DNA from 3 places in the Streptomyces sp. A2-16 genome. Region 2 is predicted to be linked to each of the others. Evidence: riboswitches for the same ligand, from Rfam matches in the RefSeq annotation. Region 2 holds a riboswitch; each other region holds the start of a gene.

Region 1 (6,530 bases), 7.2 Mb from region 2:
CGCCATGTTGGTGGCCATGCCGACCGCGATGCCGGAGGCGCCGTTCACCAGGAGGTTCGGGAAGGCGGCGGGCAGCGCGCCCGGCTCCTGCTCCTGGCCGTCGTAGTTGGGCGCGAAGTCGACCGTGTCCTCGTCGATGGACTCGGTCATCAGGCTCGCGGCCTCGGCAGCGCGGCACTCGGTGTACCGCATGGCGGCCGGCGGGTCGTCGTTGCCCAGCGAGCCGAAGTTTCCGTGGCCGTCGACCAGCGGCACGCTCATGGAGAAGGGCTGGGCCATGCGCACGAGGGCGTCGTAGATCGACGCGTCTCCGTGCGGGTGCAGCTTGCCCATCACTTCGCCGACCACGCGCGCGCACTTGACGTATCCGCGATCCGGGCGCAGGCCCATCTCGTTCATCTGGTAGACGATGCGCCGGTGCACCGGCTTGAGGCCGTCGCGGGCGTCCGGGAGCGCGCGGGAGTAGATGACCGAGTACGCGTACTCGAGGTACGAGCCCTTCATCTCGTCCACGACGTCGATGTCGAGGATCCGCTCCTCGTACGAGTCGTCGGGCGGCGGGGTCTTCGTGCTGCGGCGGGCCATCGCTGCCGGCTCCTCTTTTCTGGTCGCTCGCCTACGGGTCGCTCACATCGGCCCTTTGGCTCACTCTTGCTGAAGCGTGAACAGGATCTGACGCGGACCATTGTGGACCGCGGCACTGACAGTCCGGGCCAGGACCCGGCTGAGCCGCTCTGCCCGGCGACCACCGGGCCACCCGGCCCGGCGACCGCGCAGTGCCCTGCTCACGGTTGTCCGCAGGCTACGCGATCCGCTGTGGGCGTACGCGCCCCGGGAACTTCACCGAGGGTCCGCACGCTTGCATACAGTGGCAGGACCGGCAGGAAAACAGCTCCACGAACCGCGGTTTCCACGACCGCGACCGCGATCGAAGGGACGTACATGCCCATGGGTCACACGGCCACAGACCAGGCAGGCACCGGGGGCCTGACAGCGACCGAGCACCGCCTGGCCAACGGCCTGCGCGTGGTGCTCTCCGAGGACCACCTGACCCCGGTCGCGGCGGTGTGCCTCTGGTACGACGTCGGTTCGCGCCACGAGGTCAAGGGGCGTACCGGCCTGGCTCACCTCTTCGAGCACCTGATGTTCCAGGGCTCGAAGCAGGTGCACGGCAACGGGCACTTCGAGCTCGTCCAGGGCGCGGGCGGTTCGCTCAACGGCACGACCAGCTTCGAGCGCACCAACTACTTCGAGACCATGCCGACCCACCAGCTGGAGCTCGCCCTCTGGCTGGAGGCCGACCGCATGGGCTCGCTGCTGGCCGCCCTCGACGACGAGTCGATGGAGAACCAGCGCGACGTCGTCAAGAACGAGCGCAGGCAGCGCTACGACAACGTCCCCTACGGCACCGCGTTCGAGAAGCTCACCGCGCTCGCCTACCCGGAGGGCCACCCCTACCACCACACCCCGATCGGTTCGATGGCCGACCTGGACGCGGCCACCCTGGAGGACGCACGCGCGTTCTTCCGCACGTACTACGCGCCCAACAACGCCGTCCTGTCGGTGGTCGGCGACATCGACCCGGAGCGGACGCTCGCCTGGGTCGAGAAGTACTTCGGTTCCATCCCTTCGCACGACGGCAAGCCCGCGCCCCGCGACGGCTCCCTGCCCGAGATCATCGGGGAGCAGCTGCGCGAGGTCGTCGAGGAGGAGGTCCCTGCGCGCGCGTTGATGGCCGCCTACCGGCTGCCGCACGACGGCACGCGTGAGGCCGACGCGGCCGACCTCGCCCTCACCGTCCTCGGTGGCGGCGAGTCCTCCCGCCTCTACAACCGGCTCGTACGGCGCGACCGTACGGCCGTCGCGGCCGGCTTCGGCCTGCTGCGGCTGGCCGGTGCGCCCTCCCTGGGCTGGCTCGACGTGAAGACCTCCGGTGACGTCGAGGTGCCGGTCATCGAGGCCGCCATCGACGAGGAGCTCGCCCGGTTCGCCGAGGAGGGCCCGACCGCCGAGGAAATGGAGCGCGCCCAGGCCCAGTTGGAGCGCGAGTGGCTGGACCGGCTCGGCACCGTCGCCGGCCGTGCCGACGAACTGTGCCGCTACGCCGTCCTGTTCGGCGACCCCCAGCTCGCCCTGAGCGCCGTGCAGCGCGTCCTGGAGGTGAGCGCCGAGGAGGTCCGGGCGGTCGCCCAGGCCAAGCTGCGCCCCGACAACCGCGCGGTGCTCGTCTACGAACCCACCGCCCCGGGCGAGATCGCCCAGAGCGCCGAGGACGCGGACGCCCCGCAGTCCGCGGCCACCGTGGAAGCCACCGACGACAACGAGGAGGCGGCCAAGTGAGCGAGCTCGCCGCGATGGAGTTCCACCCGCAGCCGCAGGCGGGCGAGCCCAAGGTCTGGGCCTTCCCCGCCCCCGAGCGCGGGGCGCTCGACAACGGCCTCACCGTTCTGCGCTGCCACCGCCCCGGCCAGCAGGTCGTCGCCGTCGAGGTGCTCCTGGACGCCCCCCTGGAGGCCGAGCCGGCCGGACTGGACGGCGTGGCCACGATCATGGCGCGCGCCTTCTCCGAGGGCACCGACAAGCACTCCGCCGAGGAGTTCGCCGCCGAGCTGGAGCGCTGCGGCGCCACCCTCGACGCGCACGCCGACCACCCGGGCGTCCGGCTCAGCCTCGAAGTGCCGGCCTCCCGGCTCGCCAAGGCGCTCGGTCTGCTGGCCGACGCGCTCAGGGCGCCCGCGTTCGCGGACAGCGAGGTCGAGCGGCTCGTCAACAACCGCCTGGACGAGATCCCGCACGAGCTGGCCAACCCGTCCCGCCGCGCCGCCAAGGAGCTCTCCCGGGAGCTGTTCCCGGCGGACTCGCGCATGTCGCGTCCGCGCCAGGGCACCGAGGAGACGGTCGAGAACATCGACTCCGCGGCCGTGCGCGGCTTCTACGAGAAGCACGTGCGCCCCGCCACCGCGACCGCCGTGGTCGTCGGCGACCTCACCGGCATCGACCTGGACGCGCTGCTCGCCGACACCCTCGGCTCCTGGACGGGGTCCACGGCCCAGCCGCGCCCCGTGCCGCCGGTGACCGCCGACGACACCGGCCGGGTCGTCATCGTGGACCGTCCCGGCGCCGTCCAGACGCAGCTGCTGATCGGCCGCATCGGCGCCGACCGGCACGCACGCGTGTGGCCCGCGCAGGTGCTCGGCACGTACTGCCTCGGCGGCACCCTCACCTCCCGTCTGGACCGCGTCCTGCGCGAGGAGAAGGGCTACACCTACGGCGTACGGTCGTTCGGCCAGGTCCTCAGGTCCGCCCCGGACGGCTCGGGCGCCGCGATGCTCGCCATCAGCGGCTCGGTCGACACCCCCAACACCGGTCCCGCCCTGGACGATCTGTGGAAGGTGCTGCGCACGCTCGCCGAGGGCGGTCTCACCGACGCCGAGCGCGATGTCGCCGTGCAGAACCTCGTCGGGGTGGCGCCGCTCAAGTACGAGACCGCGGCGGCCGTCGCGAGCACGCTGGCCGACCAGGTCGAGCAGCACCTGCCCGACGACTACCAGGCGACCCTGTACCAGCAGCTCGCCGCGACCGGCACCGTCGAGGCCACCGCCGCCGTCGTGAACGCCTTCCCGGTGGACCGGCTGGTGACCGTCCTGGTCGGCGACGCGGCCGCCATCAAGGAGCCCGTCGAGGCCCTCGGCATCGGCGAGGTCAAGGTCGTGACGGCCGAGTAGCGGCACCCGACCTCAGGGGCCCTGGTGACGGAAGCGTCACCAGGGCCCCTTCGTCACCCGAGTTCGTCAGATGTCCGAATTGGGCAGGAGGTTGCCTGTCTGCCCTGTGGGATGCGCTACAAAAGCCCTGATCGGTTTGGGGATTGAAAGTGGCCCCGCTTAGCGTCCTCTGGGCTGTCCGTCAGGCACTGCGCCGCGCCCGCGGCACCGGGCAGTCATCGCCGAGTCCCCGCATGGCGCGAGCCAGGGGAGCCGGGGACCCACACCAAGAGTCCCTGGGGTGAATCGGACGCCCGCGCACCGCGAGGGGGTCCGTAGGAGACCTTCCTGCTCCGAACCCGTCAGCTAACCCGGTAGGCGAGAAGGAAGGAAAGGATCAGCCACTACATGGCGTTCACCTGCGCCACCGGGAAGCACCGTCGTCCCAGCCGCATGAAGCGCACCACCGCCCGCGCGGCGGGCGTCGCGGCCCTCGCCACCACCGGCGTCATCGGCACCATCGCCGCTCCGGCCCTCGCGGCCGACAACTCCGTCAGCTCCGTGGAACAGACCGGCCTCATGCCCGTCGTCAGCGCCGGTGACTCGCTCGCCGAGCAGATCGACGCCCAGGCCGTCGCCCAGGAGCGGGCCGCCGCGCAGAAGAAGGCGGCCGAGGAGGCCAGGCGCAAGGCCGAGGCGCGGGCCAAGGAGATCCGCGAGGCCAAGGAGCGCGCCGCCCGCGAGGCCGAGCGCAAGCGCCTCAACGCCTTCGTCGCCCCGATCTCCGGCTCCTACATCTCCACCGGCTACAAGAGCGGCGGCTCCCTGTGGTCGTCCGGCAGCCACACCGGTGTCGACTTCCACGCCGCGAGCGGCACCTCGGTCCACGCGGTCGGCCGCGGCACGGTCGTGGAGGCCGGCTGGGGCGGGTCGTACGGCAACAACATCGTGATCAGGATGGCCGACGGCACGTACACCCAGTACGGCCACCTGTCGTCCATCGGCGTCTCGGTCGGCCAGTCGGTCACCCCCGGCCAGCAGATCGGCGTCTCCGGCGCGACCGGCAACGTCACCGGCCCGCACCTGCACTTCGAGGCGCGCACCACGCCCGAGTACGGCTCGGACATCGACCCTGTCGCCTACCTGCGTTCGCACGGCGTGAACCTCTGACGGTCCCACCGCGCGATCTTTGCGAGACCCCGGCTCCCCGAGCCGGGGTTTCGTCGTTTCCACGGCCCTGTTGTCCAAAAAATATCCCCGGATTCCGGTCCGGCGTCGGAAATTCCCGCTCATTGCAATAGAGTCACTGAACACACGTCAATCGGCGACGTTTCACGGGGATTAAGACGGAGGTCGGACATGCGTATTCCGGCGCACTCGGTATGCACGGCGATCCGGGACGACATCGTCGCCGGTGTCTACGAGCGCGGCAGCCGGCTCACCGAGGAACTCCTCGCCCGCCGCTACGGCGTCTCCCGCGTCCCCGTCCGCGAGGCCCTGCGGACGCTGGAGGCCGAGGGCTTCGTGGTGACGCGGCGGCACGCGGGCGCGTGCGTGGCCGAACCGACCGAGCAGGAGGGCGCCGACCTCCTGGAGATGCGCATGCTCCTGGAACCGCTCGGTGCCTCCCGGGCCGCCCAGCGGCGCACCGAGGCCCATCTGAAGGTGCTGCGCGGCCTGGTCCGGCTGGGCCAGGAGCGGGCCAGGCGGGGCAACAGCGACGATCTGCGCTCGTTGGGGGGCTGGTTCCACGAGACGCTCGCGCAGGCCGCCGGCAGCCCCGCCCTGACCTCGATGCTGACCCAGCTGCGGCACAAGATCGCCTGGATGTACGCGGTGGACGCGCCGGCCGACCCCGTGGAGTCCTGGGCGGAGCACGGCGCGATCGTGGACGCGGTGGCCCGCGGCGACGGAGAGCGCGCGCGGGCGATCACGGCGCTGCACACCGAACGCTCGGGCGCGGTGCACCGGCTCCGATTCGTCGCCGGGCCGGACCGCGCGGACCGTGTGAGGACCTCGCAACATCCTGTAAACGTGACGGGTGTGCGGCATTAACACGGGCGCCGTATACAAAGAGGAGTAATTCGCGGGGCGGTATTTCTGCTGCCCATTCAAAGGGAAAAGCGAAGGGCCCGCCCGATAATTCGGACGAGCCCTCCGGTGCTTTTCAGGGCACCCGTTCTCAGACGGTCTCGGGAAGCTCCTCGAGCCCCTCGGCGACCAGCTTCGCGAGCCGGTCGAGGGCCACGTCCGCGCCCTCGGCGTCGGAGGCGAGGACGATCTCCTCGCCGCCCTGTGCGCCCAGGCCGAGCACGGCCAGCATGGAGGCCGCGTTGACGGGGTTGCCGTCGGCCTTGGCGATCGTCACCGGGATACCTGCGGCCGTGGCGGCCCGGACGAAGATGGAAGCGGGGCGGGCGTGGAGGCCCTCGGCCCAGCCGACGTTGACGCGGCGCTCAGCCATGTGATGCTGCCCTTCGGTGTTCAGGGTTGTCTAGACCAGTTTCCCACACGTGAAGCGTCTCCGGACAGGACCCGAAGTCCCGTCCGGGGTGAGTGGTCGGACCGCGGCCTCGGCCCGACTTCCGTCCTTGTGCCCTCTTGCGCGTTCTCCACAGACTGCCTCGCGCCGTTGTCGTACGCGAGCCGTACTCTGGGGCCCATGCAGAGCGCGTCGGACCGGCACGAGTACCCCGCCCACTGGGAGGCCGACGTGGTGCTGCGCGACGGCGGCACCGCGCGCATCAGGCCCATCACCGTCGACGACGCCGATCGCCTGGTCAGCTTCTACGAGCAGGTGTCGGACGAGTCGAAGTACTACCGCTT
Region 2 (6,530 bases):
TAGTGAACACAACGGCGCGGGGTGGAGCAGCTCGGTAGCTCGCTGGGCTCATAACCCAGAGGTCGCAGGTTCAAATCCTGTCCCCGCTACTCAAGGCTCAGGGCCGGAGTCCAGTCACTGGACTCCGGCCCTGAGTGTTTCCCCCGACCGGAGCACCCGGCTCGCCCGCGGACCGCAACCGGGCGAACCTGGACGTGTGGAGCAGGAGGGGCGGATCTCGCACGCGCGCAGCTTCGTCCGCGTGCTCCCGATGCTGCTGCTCGTCGCCGGGGCGTTCTACGACTACCTGACCCCGACCCAGTTCTCCGCGGCGCCCCTGTTCACCGCCACCCCCCTGGTCGCGGCCCCGCTCTACTCGCGGCGCGGCACCGTCCTCACCGGCGTCGCCACCGTCCTCGTCGTCCTCGCGGTCCACCTGCAGCTCGGCATCGTCCTCGAAGCCGACGCCGTCACCGAGACGGTGACCGTGATCACGGTCGCCGTCCTCGCGGTCCTCATCAATCTCCTCGTCCGCCGCAGCAGCGAACAGCTCGCCTCCCAGCGCGAGATCGCCGAGGCCGCCCAGCGCGCGGTGCTGCCCGGTCCCCCGGGACGGATCGGCGGGTTCGACATCGCCGTGCGCTACGAGGCGGCCCAGGAGGACGCGTTCATCGGCGGCGACCTGTACGCCGTGCAGGACAGCCCGCACGGGGTACGGCTGATCGTCGGGGACGTGCGCGGCAAGGGGATGGGGGCGGTGGCGGCCGTCGTGATCGTCATCGGGGCGTTCCGGGAGGCCGCCGAGCAGGAGACCACCCTGGAGGCCGTCGCGCAGCGCCTGGAGCGGGCGCTGGAGCGGGAGGCGGCGCGGCGGGACAGCGTCGACATCCTCGAGGGGTTCGCGACGGTCGTCCTCGCCGAACTCCCGCACGGCGACGGGATCGTACGGATCGTCAACCGCGGCCACCCGCCTCCCCTGCTGCTGCACGGCGACGGCACGGTGGACGAACTGCCCGCCTGCAGCCCCGCGCTGCCGCTCGGCATGGGCGACCTCGGTACCTGGCCCGACCTGGCGGAGGAGCACCGCTTCCCGGGCGGGGCCACGCTGCTGCTGTACACCGACGGACTGTCCGAGGCGCGGGACGGGCGCGGGCGGTTCTACGACCCCGAGGCGCGGCTGACCGGCCGGGCCGTCCCGGAGCCGGGCGCACTGCTCGCCGCCCTCGCGGGCGAGGCGCGCCGGCATTCCGGGGGCTTCCTCACCGACGACATGGTCCTGCTCGCCCTGAGAAGGCCTGTGTGACGCGGGGTGATCGGACGACCGCCCTCCGCATAGCGTCTGACGTGCCGTCAAGGTCCGTGGGTTACCCGAGGTCAGGCCAACTCGCCCGTTTTTAGCCGTTCATGGGCCGTAAGTCCTGCGGGATTTCGTTAATGATCAAGCGGAACAGCTTGGAATCGGCCCCCCGGGTCTATTAACGTTCGATAACGCAGCGCGGTCGTCCCAGCCGTCACAAGAGACGGCTCCGTGCTCACGCGCCGAATTCCGCAAGGGAACCGGGGAACCACCAACTTGGGGTGAATCGCTCGTACTCCGCCGTGGCAGCACGGCGGGTATACGCGCGTAGGAGACCTTCCTGCTCCGAACCCGTCAGCTAACCCGGTAGGCGAGAAGGAAGGAAAGGAGCGCGCCCACGTGGCGTCCAACCCGCCTGCCCCCGAGGCCCCGTCCGTACCACGCAGCACTCTCGTGTACGGCGGCTACCGCGCCGACGACGAGGCCCCGCTCGGCGAGTGGAACCCGACCGCGGACTCCCTGGCCCCGGTACGAGGCCGGCACCGCGTCGCCAAGCAGCGCGGCGGAGGATTCGCCCGCAGCTCCACCGTTCTCGGCGTCGGTGTCATAGCCGCCGTCAGCGCCGGCGGTATGGCCAGCGCCAACACCGGCAAGCCGCCGGTCTCCATCTCGATGCCCGACCTGCCGAACGTCGGCTCGCTCATCTCGGACGACGCCGACTCGGCCGCGGACGACACGAGCGCCTTCAGCAGTGTCGGCGCCACCACCGCGGACACCGCGCAGGGCGCCTCGGACGCCGGTGAGGCGCTGCGTTCGCGCATCCTGGCCCAGGCCGAGCAGCAGCAGGACCAGATCGACACCAAGGCCGCCCAGGCCGTCGCGGCCGCCGCCGAGAAGGAGGCCGACGCGGCCGCCGCCAAGGCGGAGAAGGAGGCCCAGGAGCAGGCCGCCGCCGCGAAGAAGAAGGCGGAGGAGGCGGCCGCGAAGGTGGCCGAGGCCGCGCGCCTGGCCGAGCTCGCCAAGCAGTACACGCTGCCGACCTCGTCGTACACCATCACCTCGACCTTCGGGCAGGCCGGTTCGCTGTGGTCCTCCGGCTACCACACGGGCCTCGACTTCGCCGCCCCCACGGGCACGCTCATCAAGGCGATCCACAGCGGCACCATCACCGAGGCGGGCTGGGCCGGTTCCTACGGCTACCGCACGATCCTCACCCTCGACGACGGCACCGAGCTGTGGTTCTGCCACCAGTCCTCGATCAGCGTCAGCGTCGGCCAGAAGGTCGGCACCGGTGACGTCATCGGCCGCGTGGGCGCCACGGGCAACGTGACCGGCGCGCACCTGCACCTGGAGGTCCACCCGAACGGCGCGGCCGACGGGATCGACCCGATGGCGTGGCTGCGGGGCAAGGGGCTCAACCCCTGAGGTTCCCTCTTCCTACGGTTTCCGACGGCCCTGACGACGTCCCCCCGACGCCAGGGCCGTCGGCGTGTGTGGGGGCAGAGTTCCGGAGGGGGTGATTCCGGTTGTTTACGAGGACTTTGCGGCCGTAGCGGAAGAGCGGCGTCCCGGACGGGCGTTGACGTATGGCATGACTTCTCTGCGCAAGCTCGGCTCCTCCGACCTCGAGGTCTTCCCGCTCTCCCTCGGCGGCAACGTCTTCGGCTGGACCGCCGACGAGGCCACCTCCTTCGCCGTCCTCGACGCGTACACCGCGGCCGGCGGCAACTTCGTCGACACGGCCGACTCCTACTCGGCGTGGGTCGACGGGAACTCCGGCGGCGAGTCCGAGACCGTCATCGGCAAGTGGCTGGCGGCCCGCGGCAACCGCGACGACGTCGTCATCGCCACGAAGGTCAGCCAGCACCCCGACTTCCCCGGCCTGACCGCCGGGAACATCAAGGCCGCCGCCGACGCCTCGCTGCAGCGTCTGGGCACCGACCACATCGACCTCTACTACACGCACTTCGACAAGACCGAGGTGCCGGTCGAGGAGATCATCGGCGCGCTGGACGAGCTGGTGAAGGCGGGCAAGGTGCGGGCGATCGGCGCCTCCAACATCTCCGCCGCGCGGCTTTCGGAGTCCCTCGCCTTCTCCGACCGCGAGGGCCTGGCGCGCTATGTCGCCCTCCAGCCCCACTACAACCTGGTCTCGCGTGACACCTATGAGGGCGAGCTGGAGTCGGTGGCCGCCCGCGCGGGCCTGGCCGCCGTCCCGTACTACGCCCTCGCCTCCGGGTTCCTCACCGGCAAGTACCGCCCGGGCGCGACGGTCGCAAGTCCGCGGGCCGCGGGCGCCGGAAAGCACCTGGACACCGACCGCGGCCGGAAGGTCCTCGCGGCCCTGGACGACATCGCCGAGGCCCACACGGTCCCGGTCGCCACGGTCGCCCTCGCCTGGCTCGCGGCCCAGCCGACGGTCGCAGCCCCGATCGCCTCCGCACGGACGGTGGAACAGCTCCCGGCACTGCTGAAGGTGGCGGACCTGACCTTGACGGAGGAGGAACTGGAGCGCTTGACGGCGGCGTCGGCGTAGGGCGACGGCGCTCGGCGGCGCTCGGCGGTGCCGAACCCCGCGCAGCCCTACGTCCGGTACGGGTTGTACGCGGGATACGGCACCGTCGGCTGGGGGTGGACCGGGTGGACCGGCTGGACCGGGTAGGCAGGATGGGTCGGCTGGGTCGGATACCCGTACACCCCGTACACCGGCCAAGGCGGCGCGGCCACCGGTACCGGCGGGGCTGTCGTCCGGGCCGCGTGGTCCAGGGCCTGCCGGGCCACGTCCCGCCGCCGCCACAGCTCGTGCAGCAGCTCCCGCTCCCGTACGACGAAGTCGGCGTTCGCCCGCCCGAGCCGCCCCCGGCGCCGCAGGAACGCGAGCGACGTCGCGTACGCCTCGTACTGCGCGACCGCCCGCCCCGCGGGCCGCCCCCCGAGCTGCCGTCGCGCGTACTCCCGCGCCACCCGCCGCGCCCGCATCGAGCCCAGCACGTACGGCTCGGTCGGTGTGAGCCACCCGGCGACGGCGTACGCGGGCAGTTCCTCGCGCACGGTCCTCAGCTCCCGCTGCCGCGTCCAGATGACCAGCCAGGTCAGCAGCGCGAACGCCGGCACCATGAACATCGCGTACACCGCGAAGAACCCGTACTCCCCGAACGTCGACGAGCCGTTCCACGTCGCGTGCATCCCCATCGCGAGCAGCAGCCCGGACAGCGGGACGAGCACCCGCCGGATGTGCTGGCGCTCCGCCGACAGCGCGGAGATGCCGAAGCCGATGCCGGTGAGGACGGTGAACAGGGGGTGCGCGAACGGCGACATGACCACGCGCACGAAGAAGGTCGCGGCGGTGACGGAGGCGATGCCGCGGTCCCCGCTGAGCTGGTCGGTGCCGAAGGCGGTGCCGAGGTAGAGGATGTTCTCGGTGAAGGCGAATCCGGTGGCGGTGACCCCCGCTATCACCACCCCGTCGACGATCCCGGTGAAGTCCCGTCTGCGGAACAGGAAGACGAGCAGGACGGCGGCGGCCTTGGCCGACTCCTCGACGATCGGCGCTATCACCGTGGCGCCGAGGGTGTCCGCACTGGACGGGTCGGCGGTCGCGGTCGCTATCCACTTCGTCGCGAAACTGTTGGCGATGATCGCTATCAGGGCGGCCGCACAGGCGCCCCAGGCGAAGGCGAACAGCAGATTGCGCCAGGGGCCCGGTTCGACCCGGTCGAGCCAGCGGAACGCGGCGATGAGCAGCGGCACGGGCAGGACGGCGAGCCCCAGCCCGACCAGGAAACCCTGGGTGCCGGTCTGCTGGCGGACCAGGGCGAGGATGACGAGCCCGGACAGCGCCAGGAGCGTGATCAGCGCGCCGTAGCGCACCCACTTCCGCTGCCACCAGTGCGCGTGCCGCAGCACGGCGCCACCGGTGGGGTCACCGGGGTGCGTCGGATACGGGGGACAGGTGGCCACAGCATCGACCTTAACGAGACGGAGGCGCCGCCCGCAGCCGGGTGGGACGCTCAGGCGCCGGTGGGGGGTTGAGCGGATCGGTCGGTTCGGTCGCCGTGCTGTACGCGATGGAACAGCAGGTCGTTCACGACATGTCCCTTCTCCAGTCCCTGCCCCTCGAAACGGGTCAGCGGCCGGAAGTCGGGACGCGCCGCGAAACCGCCGCCCGCCTGTGTGTTCTCGAACGCCGGATGGGCGGTGAGCACGTCGAGCATCTGTTCGGCGTACGGCTCCCAGTCGGTCGCGCAGTGCACCAGCGCGCCGGGCCTGAGACGGGTCGCGGCCAGGTCCAGGAACTCCGGCTGGATCAGCCGGCGCTTGTGGTGGCGCTTCTTGGGCCAGGGGTCCGGGAAGTAGACGCGCAGCCCGTCGAGCGCGTCCGCGGTGAGCATCTCGCGCAGCAGGATGATGGCGTCGCCGTTGCCGACCCGGACGTTGCTCAGTTTCTGCTGTTCGGCGAGGTTGAGCAGGTTTCCCTGGCCCGGGGTGTGCACGTCGACGGCGAGGATGTTGGTGCCGGGGTCCGCGGCGGCCATCTGTGCGGTGGCCTCGCCCATCCCGAACCCGATCTCCAGCACGACGGGGTTGTCGTTGCCGAACATCTCGTCGAGGTCCAGCGTGCGCTGCCCGTCGATGTCGAGGCCCCAGGTGGGCCACAGCCGCTGCAACGCGTCCGCCTGCCCCGCCGTCACCCGGCTCCGCCGGGGCTGGAAGCTCCGGATCCGCCGCTCGAAGTGCGACCCCGCGGGATCGGCACTGGGTCCGTCGGGAAACCGCGGCTCCCCTTTGGCCCGGGTGTGCCGGACGGAGACACCGGGGGCGTGCGGGCCGGACTCGCCGGCGTCGGCGGGCAGGGGGGCTTCGGGGGCGTGGGAGTCAGACACAGTGGGGTCGATTTTACGGTGACCTCGAGGCCGGACACGGCTCAGGGCTGTTCCGCTCGTCACGTCCTCGCGGCCCGGGTCCCGGTGGCGCGCTCGGATGGGCAAGGCACCCGGACCCGTCACACCGAGCGAAGCGACTCCAGGGCCCGTCGGGCCACCTCCCGCCCGATCGGCAGCGAGGCCGTCGCCGCGGGCGAGGGCGCGTTCAGCACGTGCACCGCCCGGGCGCCCTCCTTGATCAGGAAGTCGTCCACCAGCGTCCCGTCCCGCAGCACCGCCTGCGCCCGCACCCCGGCCGCCGCGGGCACCAGGTCGTCCGCCGTCACCGCGGGCAGCAGCCGCCGTACGGCCGTCGTGAACGCCCCGCGGGA
Region 3 (6,530 bases), 530 kb from region 2:
ATCCCGACCGCTAGGCGCCCCGACCACCGGGCGCCCCGACCGCCGCGCGTCCCGACCGCTAGGCGCCCCAACAACTGGGCGTCCCGGCCACCGGGCGTCCGGGCGGTAAGGCGTCCCGACCACCGGGCGTCCGGGCGGCAAGGCATCCCGATCACCGAGCGCCCCGGCCGCAAAGCGCCCCGACGACCAGGCGCCCCCACGGCATGACGCCCCCACGGCATGGCACCCCCACCACCAGGCCCCCACCGTGGACGGATGATCGTACGATCACCCCGCCGCCCCCGGCCTGTGGACAAACTGATCGCCCCGTCGGCGCCGTGCGTTAGCTTCGAATCGTGAACGCAACCGGCTTCGAGCCCGCCCCCGACCAGGACCCCGACACGGCGTCCGCCCCCGGCCGCATCGTCCTGCTCACCACCAGCCACCGCGTCGCCCCCGGCCTGCTGTCCTGGCCCGCCTGGCAGGCGCTGCACGCCGCCGACCGGGTTCTGTGCGCGGACGGCGCCCACCCCCAGCTGCCCTATCTGCGGGAGGCGGGGACAGCCGTCGACGAGACGTCCCCGACCGCCGAGGAACTGGTCGGAGCGTGCGCGGGCGGACGGACGGTGGTCGTCGTGGCCACGGGCGAGGGCGAGCCGGCCCTCACGGACGGTCTGGCCCGCCTCGCCGGATCCGGACGCGTGCAGATGCCCGAGCTGGAGCTGCTCCCCGCCTCCTACGACCTGCCCGGCGCCCGGCTCCTCGACCTCGTCCAGGTCATGGACCGCATCCGCGCCGAATGCCCCTGGTCCTCCCAGCAGACCCACAAGGGCCTCGCGAAGTACGGCATCGAGGAGGCGTACGAACTCGTCGAGGCCATTGAGGAGGGTGACCGCGACGAACTCCGCGAGGAACTGGGAGACGTCCTGCTCCAGGTGATCTTCCACTCCCGGATAGCCGAGGACGACCCGGACGCCCCCTTCTCCATCGACGACGTCGCTGGCGGCATCGTCACCAAGCTCATCCACCGCCACCCGCACGTCTTCGGCGACGAGACGGCCAGCACCCCCGAGGAGGTCAAGGCGCACTGGCTGCGCACCAAGGCGATAGAGAAACAGCGCACCTCGGTGACCGAAGGCGTCCCCCTCGGCCAGCCCGGTCTCGCCCTCGCGGCCAAGCTGGCGTCGCGGGTGCGGACGGCCGGGCTGGAGGTACCCCTGCCCCAAGGGGAGGGCATCGGCTACCGACTGCTCGCCCTGGCCGCGCACGCGGAGGCGGAGGGCGTGGACCCGGAGGCGGCCCTGCGGGCGGCGGCACGGGCGTACCGGGATGCCGTCCTCCGAGCGGAACAGGGGAGCTGAGCGCCGGCGACAGGGGAGGGGAGGGGAGGGGGGACACCTCCGACCGCCGAGAAGACGGCCCCGCCAGACAAAGTGCCCCCGGGAAGCCCCCGGAAGCGCCCCGGAAAATCCCGGATACCGTCAGAGAGTGACCGACCACCCCGCCTCTCCCACCCCCACCCCCACCCCCTCCCCCTCTCCCTCTCCCTCTCCAACTCCCGCCCCCGACCTCTTCACCTGGGAGTTCGCCACCAACCCCTACCCCGCCTACGCCTGGCTCCGGGAGCACGCGCCGGTGCACAGGACCCGGCTGCCCAGTGGGGTGGAGGCCTGGCTGGTCACCCGGTACGCCGATGCCAAGCAGGCTCTCGCCGACCAGCGGCTCAGCAAGAACCCGGCGCATCACGACGAACCCGCGCACGCCAGGGGCAGGACCGGTATCCCGGGGGAGCGCAAGGCGGACCTGATGACGCATCTGCTGAACATCGACCCACCGGACCACACCAGGCTCCGACGGCTCGTCAGCAAGGCGTTCACACCCAGGAGGGTCGCCGAGTTCGCGCCCCGGGTGCAGGAGTTGACCGACCGTCTCATCGACGGGTTCGCGGCCACCGGAAGCGCCGACCTCATCCACGAGTTCGCCTTCCCGCTCCCCATCTACGCGATCTGCGACCTGCTCGGCGTCCCCCGCGAGGACCAGGACGACTTCCGGGACTGGGCGGGCATGATGATCCGGCACAGCGGGGGGCCGCGGGGCGGGGTCGCGCGGTCGGTGAAGAAGATGCGCGGTTATCTCGCCGAACTCATCCACCGCAAGCGGGAGGCGCTGCCCGACGAGCCCGCTCCGGGTGAGGACCTCATCTCCGCGCTCATCCGCGCCTCCGACCACGGCGAGCACCTCACCGAGAACGAGGCCGCGGCGATGGCCTTCATCCTGCTGTTCGCGGGCTTCGAGACCACCGTCAATCTCATCGGGAACGGCACCTACGCCCTCCTCACCCACCCGGGGCAGCGCCAAAGGCTCCAGCAGTCCCTCGCCGAGGGCCGCAGGGACCTGCTCGAAACCGGGGTGGAAGAGCTCCTGCGGTACGACGGCCCCGTCGAGCTGGCCACCTGGCGGTTCGCCACCGAACCCCTCCGCATCGGCGGACAGGACATCGCCGTCGGCGACCCGGTGCTCGTCGTGCTCGCCGCCGCGGACCGGGATCCGGAGCGGTTCGCCGACCCCGATGTGCTCGATCTGTCCCGCCGTGACAATCAGCACCTCGGTTACGGCCACGGCATCCACTACTGCCTCGGTGCCCCGCTCGCCCGTCTGGAGGGCCAGACCGCGCTCGCCACCCTCCTCACCCGGCTCCCGGACCTTCAACTCGCGGTGGATTCGGCTGATTTGCGCTGGCGTGGTGGGCTCATCATGCGTGGACTGCGTACTTTGCCCGTGGAGTTCACGCCCGTCCGGTAATGGACCGAGGGGTCCGGCGTATCCCCGAGGGGGGCCGCCTAAACATGACGTGCCCTCAAGTCTGTGATCTTCACGTGATCTACGCGGCATTAACTTGTGACAAGTGATCGAATCCCTATACGTTCACGGACCAGCGCGGTGCCTGTACCACCTGCCGCGCTGGTCCCTGCTCTCTCGGGAAAGGTCCCCCCATGCTCTCCGGGAACGGTCGTCACCGTCGCCCCCGTCAGGCTCCGGCTCTCCTCGTTGCGGCCGGTGTGACGGGATCCGCCATCGCGATCCCACTGCTCGGGGCGACCGGGGCGAGCGCCGCCACCGGCACCACGTGGGACCGGGTCGCGGAGTGCGAGAGCGGCGGCTCCTGGAGCGCGAACGACGGCAACGGCTACTACGGCGGCCTCCAGATGTCCCAGGAGAACTGGGAGAAGTACGGCGGCCTCGAGTACGCCAAGACCGCCGACCTGGCCAGCCGCAACCAGCAGATAGCCGTGGCCGAGAAGCTCCTCGCGGACCAGGGCATCGCCGCGTGGCCGACCTGCGGTCTGCTCAACGGCCTCAGCAAGGACTCGAGCTCGGCCGACGTGGACACGGGCGTGGGCAGCGGGACGCCCTCGGCCTCGGCGTCCGGATCGTCTGAATCATCCGGTTCCTCTAGTTCGTCGGGTTCTTCCGGATCCTCCGGTTCATCCAACTCGTCGGGCTCCGAGGATTCTTCCGGACTGCTCGACGCGCTGGACGGCTCGTCCGCGACGCCTTCGCCGTCGGCCACTCCCTCCAGCGGCAAGGACAGTTCCGACAGCTCGGACAAAAAGAACTCTTCGGGATCCGAGGGTTCCGCCACGGGGGAGGCGCAGTCCTCCGACAGCTCGCCCGTGGTGAGCGCGGATGAGGATGAAGCGGACAAGTCGTGGCAGGAGGGCAGTTCTTCGGCTCTCGTGGACGTCGGCGCCCTCGGCTCCGGCAAGCACCGCGGCGACAGTGCCGAGGAGGCCGTGACGAAGAGCGCGGCCCCGTCCTCGGTTGGCGGCCGTCATGCCGCCCGCACCTACACGGTCCAGGAGGGCGACTCGCTGGTCTCCATCGCCGACTCCCTTGGTCTCGACGGCGGATGGCGTGCCCTCTACGCCGAGAACAAGGACCGCATCGGGGCCGACCCGAGCAACATCGTCGCCGGTCAGACGCTCGACACAGGGGCTGAATAGGGCCGAAAAGGCCTGAAAAACAGCGCGAGTTCACGTCACACTTCGCACCGAATGTCCACTTTGGTGAAAGTGTGGGATGAGTCTCAGAAGCCCTGATCGTCTTTGAAATTCCGCCGAGCGCGTGTCTACGGTCGTCACCGCTCGGCAACCCGAGCCCCGTCTGTCGCAACGCCGAATCCTGCCAGCGGCCGTACGGGAACAGTCGTCGCGTCATGCGCCGTAGGCAGGAGCGGGGGACCCAAGGTAAGTGCCGGACCCAGCAGTTCACGCTGGACCGGCTTGGGGTGAAGTCACGCAGCTCGCGTGACCGGGCAACTCAACCGGCCCGAACCCGACAGCTCACCTCGCAGGCGTCGGTGAGGGGATCCACCATGCTGTTTTCCGGTAAGGGCAAGCACCGTCGTCCGTCCAAGGCCACCCGTGCCGCCGCGCTCGCCGGTGTCACCGGTGTCGCCATCGCCGCCCCGCTGATGGCGGCCGGCAGTGCCTCCGCCGCCACCGCCTCCGAGTGGGACGCCGTCGCCCAGTGCGAGTCCGGCGGCAACTGGTCCATCAACACCGGCAACGGCTACTACGGCGGCCTGCAGTTCTCCGCCTCCACCTGGGCCGCGTACGGCGGCACCCAGTACGCCGCGCAGGCCAACCAGGCCAGCAAGTCGCAGCAGATCTCCGTCGCCGAGAAGGTCCTCGCCTCCCAGGGCAAGGGTGCCTGGCCGGTCTGCGGCACGGGCCTGTCCAGCGCCACCTACAACGGCGGCAGCAGCTCGTCCTCCTCGAACTCCGGCTCCTCGAACACGAGCAGCCGTTCGACCGAGGAGCAGAGCGCCTCCCGTTCGACCGACCGCCCGGCGGCCAAGAAGACCGTCACCACCCCGACCGGCAAGAAGGTCAAGAAGGGCGACGGCGAGTACAAGGTCGTCAAGGGCGACACCCTCAGCTCGATCGCCGAGAAGCACAAGGTCAAGGGCGGCTGGCAGAAGCTGTTCAAGCTGAACAAGGACATCATCGCCGACGCCGACTTCATCTACCCGGGCCAGCAGCTGCACCTGAAGTGACGCTCAGCTGAACCACAGCGCCCTCACATCCGTGGTCCTCATACTGAAGGACCTCGTGAGGGTTCCCCCCCCCGTCCCCACGGGCTCCCCGCTCCGGTGCGTGTTCCCCCGTACGCACCGGGGCGGGGTTTTTTGTGCGCGCTTGCCGGGACGTCTTTGTTCAGTTCAGAAACAATTTACTCTCGGTTCTGTCCACGGGGCGGTCCACACGGTGGCCGATCCCCCGGAGCCGGTTAGGCTCGGTCTCGCAGAACCCACCGCGGTCCCGGCGGACCGTGTCACATCCCAAGAAGGAGATGCTCGTGCCGTCCATCGACGTCGTCGTAGCCCGGGAAATCCTCGACTCGCGAGGGAACCCCACCGTCGAGGTCGAGGTCGGCCTCGACGACGGCAGCACGGGTCGTGCCGCCGTCCCGTCCGGCGCCTCCACGGGCGCCTTCGAGGCCATCGAGCTGCGCGACGGTGACCCGAACCGCTACCAGGGCAAGGGCGTCGAGAAGGCCGTCCTCGCGGTCATCGAGCAGATCGGCCCGGAGCTCGTCGGCTACGACGCCACCGAGCAGCGCCTGATCGACCAGGCGATGTTCGACCTGGACGCCACCGACAACAAGGGCTCGCTCGGCGCCAACGCCATCCTCGGCGTCTCCCTCGCCGTCGCCCACGCCGCCTCCGAGGCCAGCGACCTCCCGCTCTTCCGCTACCTGGGCGGCCCGAACGCGCACCTGCTGCCGGTGCCGATGATGAACATCCTGAACGGCGGCTCGCACGCCGACTCCAACGTGGACATCCAGGAGTTCATGATCGCCCCGATCGGCGCGGAGTCCTTCTCCGAGGCGCTGCGCTGGGGCACCGAGGTGTACCACACCCTCAAGAAGGTCCTGAAGAGCAAGGGCCTGTCCACCGGCCTCGGCGACGAGGGCGGCTTCGCGCCGAACCTGGAGTCCAACCGCGCCGCCCTCGACCTCATCCTCGAGGCCATCAAGGAAGCCGGCTACATCCCCGGCGAGCAGGTCGCCCTGGCGCTGGACGTCGCCGCCTCCGAGTTCTACAAGGACGGCAAGTACCAGTTCGAGGGCAAGGACCGCTCGGCCGCCGAGATGACGGAGTACTACGAGGAGCTCGTGGCGGCCTACCCGCTCGTCTCCATCGAGGACCCGCTGTTCGAGGACGACTGGGCCGGCTGGAAGGTCCTCACCGACAAGCTGGGCGACAAGGTCCAGATCGTCGGCGACGACCTGTTCGTCACCAACCCGGAGCGTCTGGCCCGCGGCATCGAGGACGGCGCCGCCAACGCGCTGCTCGTCAAGGTCAACCAGATCGGCTCGCTGACCGAGACCCTCGACGCCGTCGAGCTCGCCCAGCGCAGCGGCTTCAAGTGCATGATGTCCCACCGCTCCGGCGAGACCGAGGACGTCACCATCGCCGACCTCGCCGTCGCCACCAACTGCGGCCAGATCAAGACCGGCGCCCCGGCCCGCTCCGAGCGCGTCGC

What was found. A riboswitch is a leader RNA that binds a small molecule or an ion and turns the genes downstream of it on or off. The one in region 2 is predicted to bind cyclic di-AMP.
Positions count from the first base shown of each region.
Region 1: another riboswitch for cyclic di-AMP. It lies ahead of IOD14_RS10185 (M23 family metallopeptidase); the one in region 2 lies ahead of IOD14_RS42540 (M23 family metallopeptidase).
Region 3: another riboswitch for cyclic di-AMP. It lies ahead of IOD14_RS40075 (transglycosylase family protein); the one in region 2 lies ahead of IOD14_RS42540 (M23 family metallopeptidase).

Region 1 is NZ_CP063808.1:2,234,525-2,241,054, forward strand. It holds gene IOD14_RS10170 (DNA topoisomerase IV subunit A) at 1-585, opposite strand, end outside; gene IOD14_RS10175 (pitrilysin family protein) at 949-2,340, shown strand; gene IOD14_RS10180 (pitrilysin family protein) at 2,337-3,725, shown strand; cyclic di-AMP (ydaO/yuaA leader) riboswitch at 3,935-4,099, shown strand; gene IOD14_RS10185 (M23 family metallopeptidase) at 4,113-4,874, shown strand; gene IOD14_RS10190 (GntR family transcriptional regulator) at 5,064-5,759, shown strand; gene IOD14_RS10195 (HPr family phosphocarrier protein) at 5,887-6,168, opposite strand; gene IOD14_RS10200 (bifunctional GNAT family N-acetyltransferase/acetate--CoA ligase family protein) at 6,367-6,530, shown strand, end outside.
Region 2 is NZ_CP063808.1:9,476,938-9,483,467, reverse strand. It holds tRNA gene IOD14_RS42550 (tRNA-Met) at 16-89, shown strand; gene IOD14_RS42545 (PP2C family protein-serine/threonine phosphatase) at 197-1,282, shown strand; cyclic di-AMP (ydaO/yuaA leader) riboswitch at 1,507-1,664, shown strand; gene IOD14_RS42540 (M23 family metallopeptidase) at 1,676-2,701, shown strand; gene IOD14_RS42535 (aldo/keto reductase) at 2,868-3,812, shown strand; gene IOD14_RS42530 (PrsW family intramembrane metalloprotease) at 3,860-5,236, opposite strand; gene trmB (tRNA (guanosine(46)-N7)-methyltransferase TrmB) at 5,287-6,129, opposite strand; gene lhgO (L-2-hydroxyglutarate oxidase) at 6,279-6,530, opposite strand, start outside.
Region 3 is NZ_CP063808.1:8,943,286-8,949,815, reverse strand. It holds gene IOD14_RS40090 (nucleoside triphosphate pyrophosphohydrolase) at 336-1,340, shown strand; gene IOD14_RS40085 (cytochrome P450) at 1,468-2,781, shown strand; gene IOD14_RS40080 (transglycosylase family protein) at 2,973-3,983, shown strand; cyclic di-AMP (ydaO/yuaA leader) riboswitch at 4,143-4,351, shown strand; gene IOD14_RS40075 (transglycosylase family protein) at 4,355-5,038, shown strand; gene eno (phosphopyruvate hydratase) at 5,335-6,530, shown strand, end outside.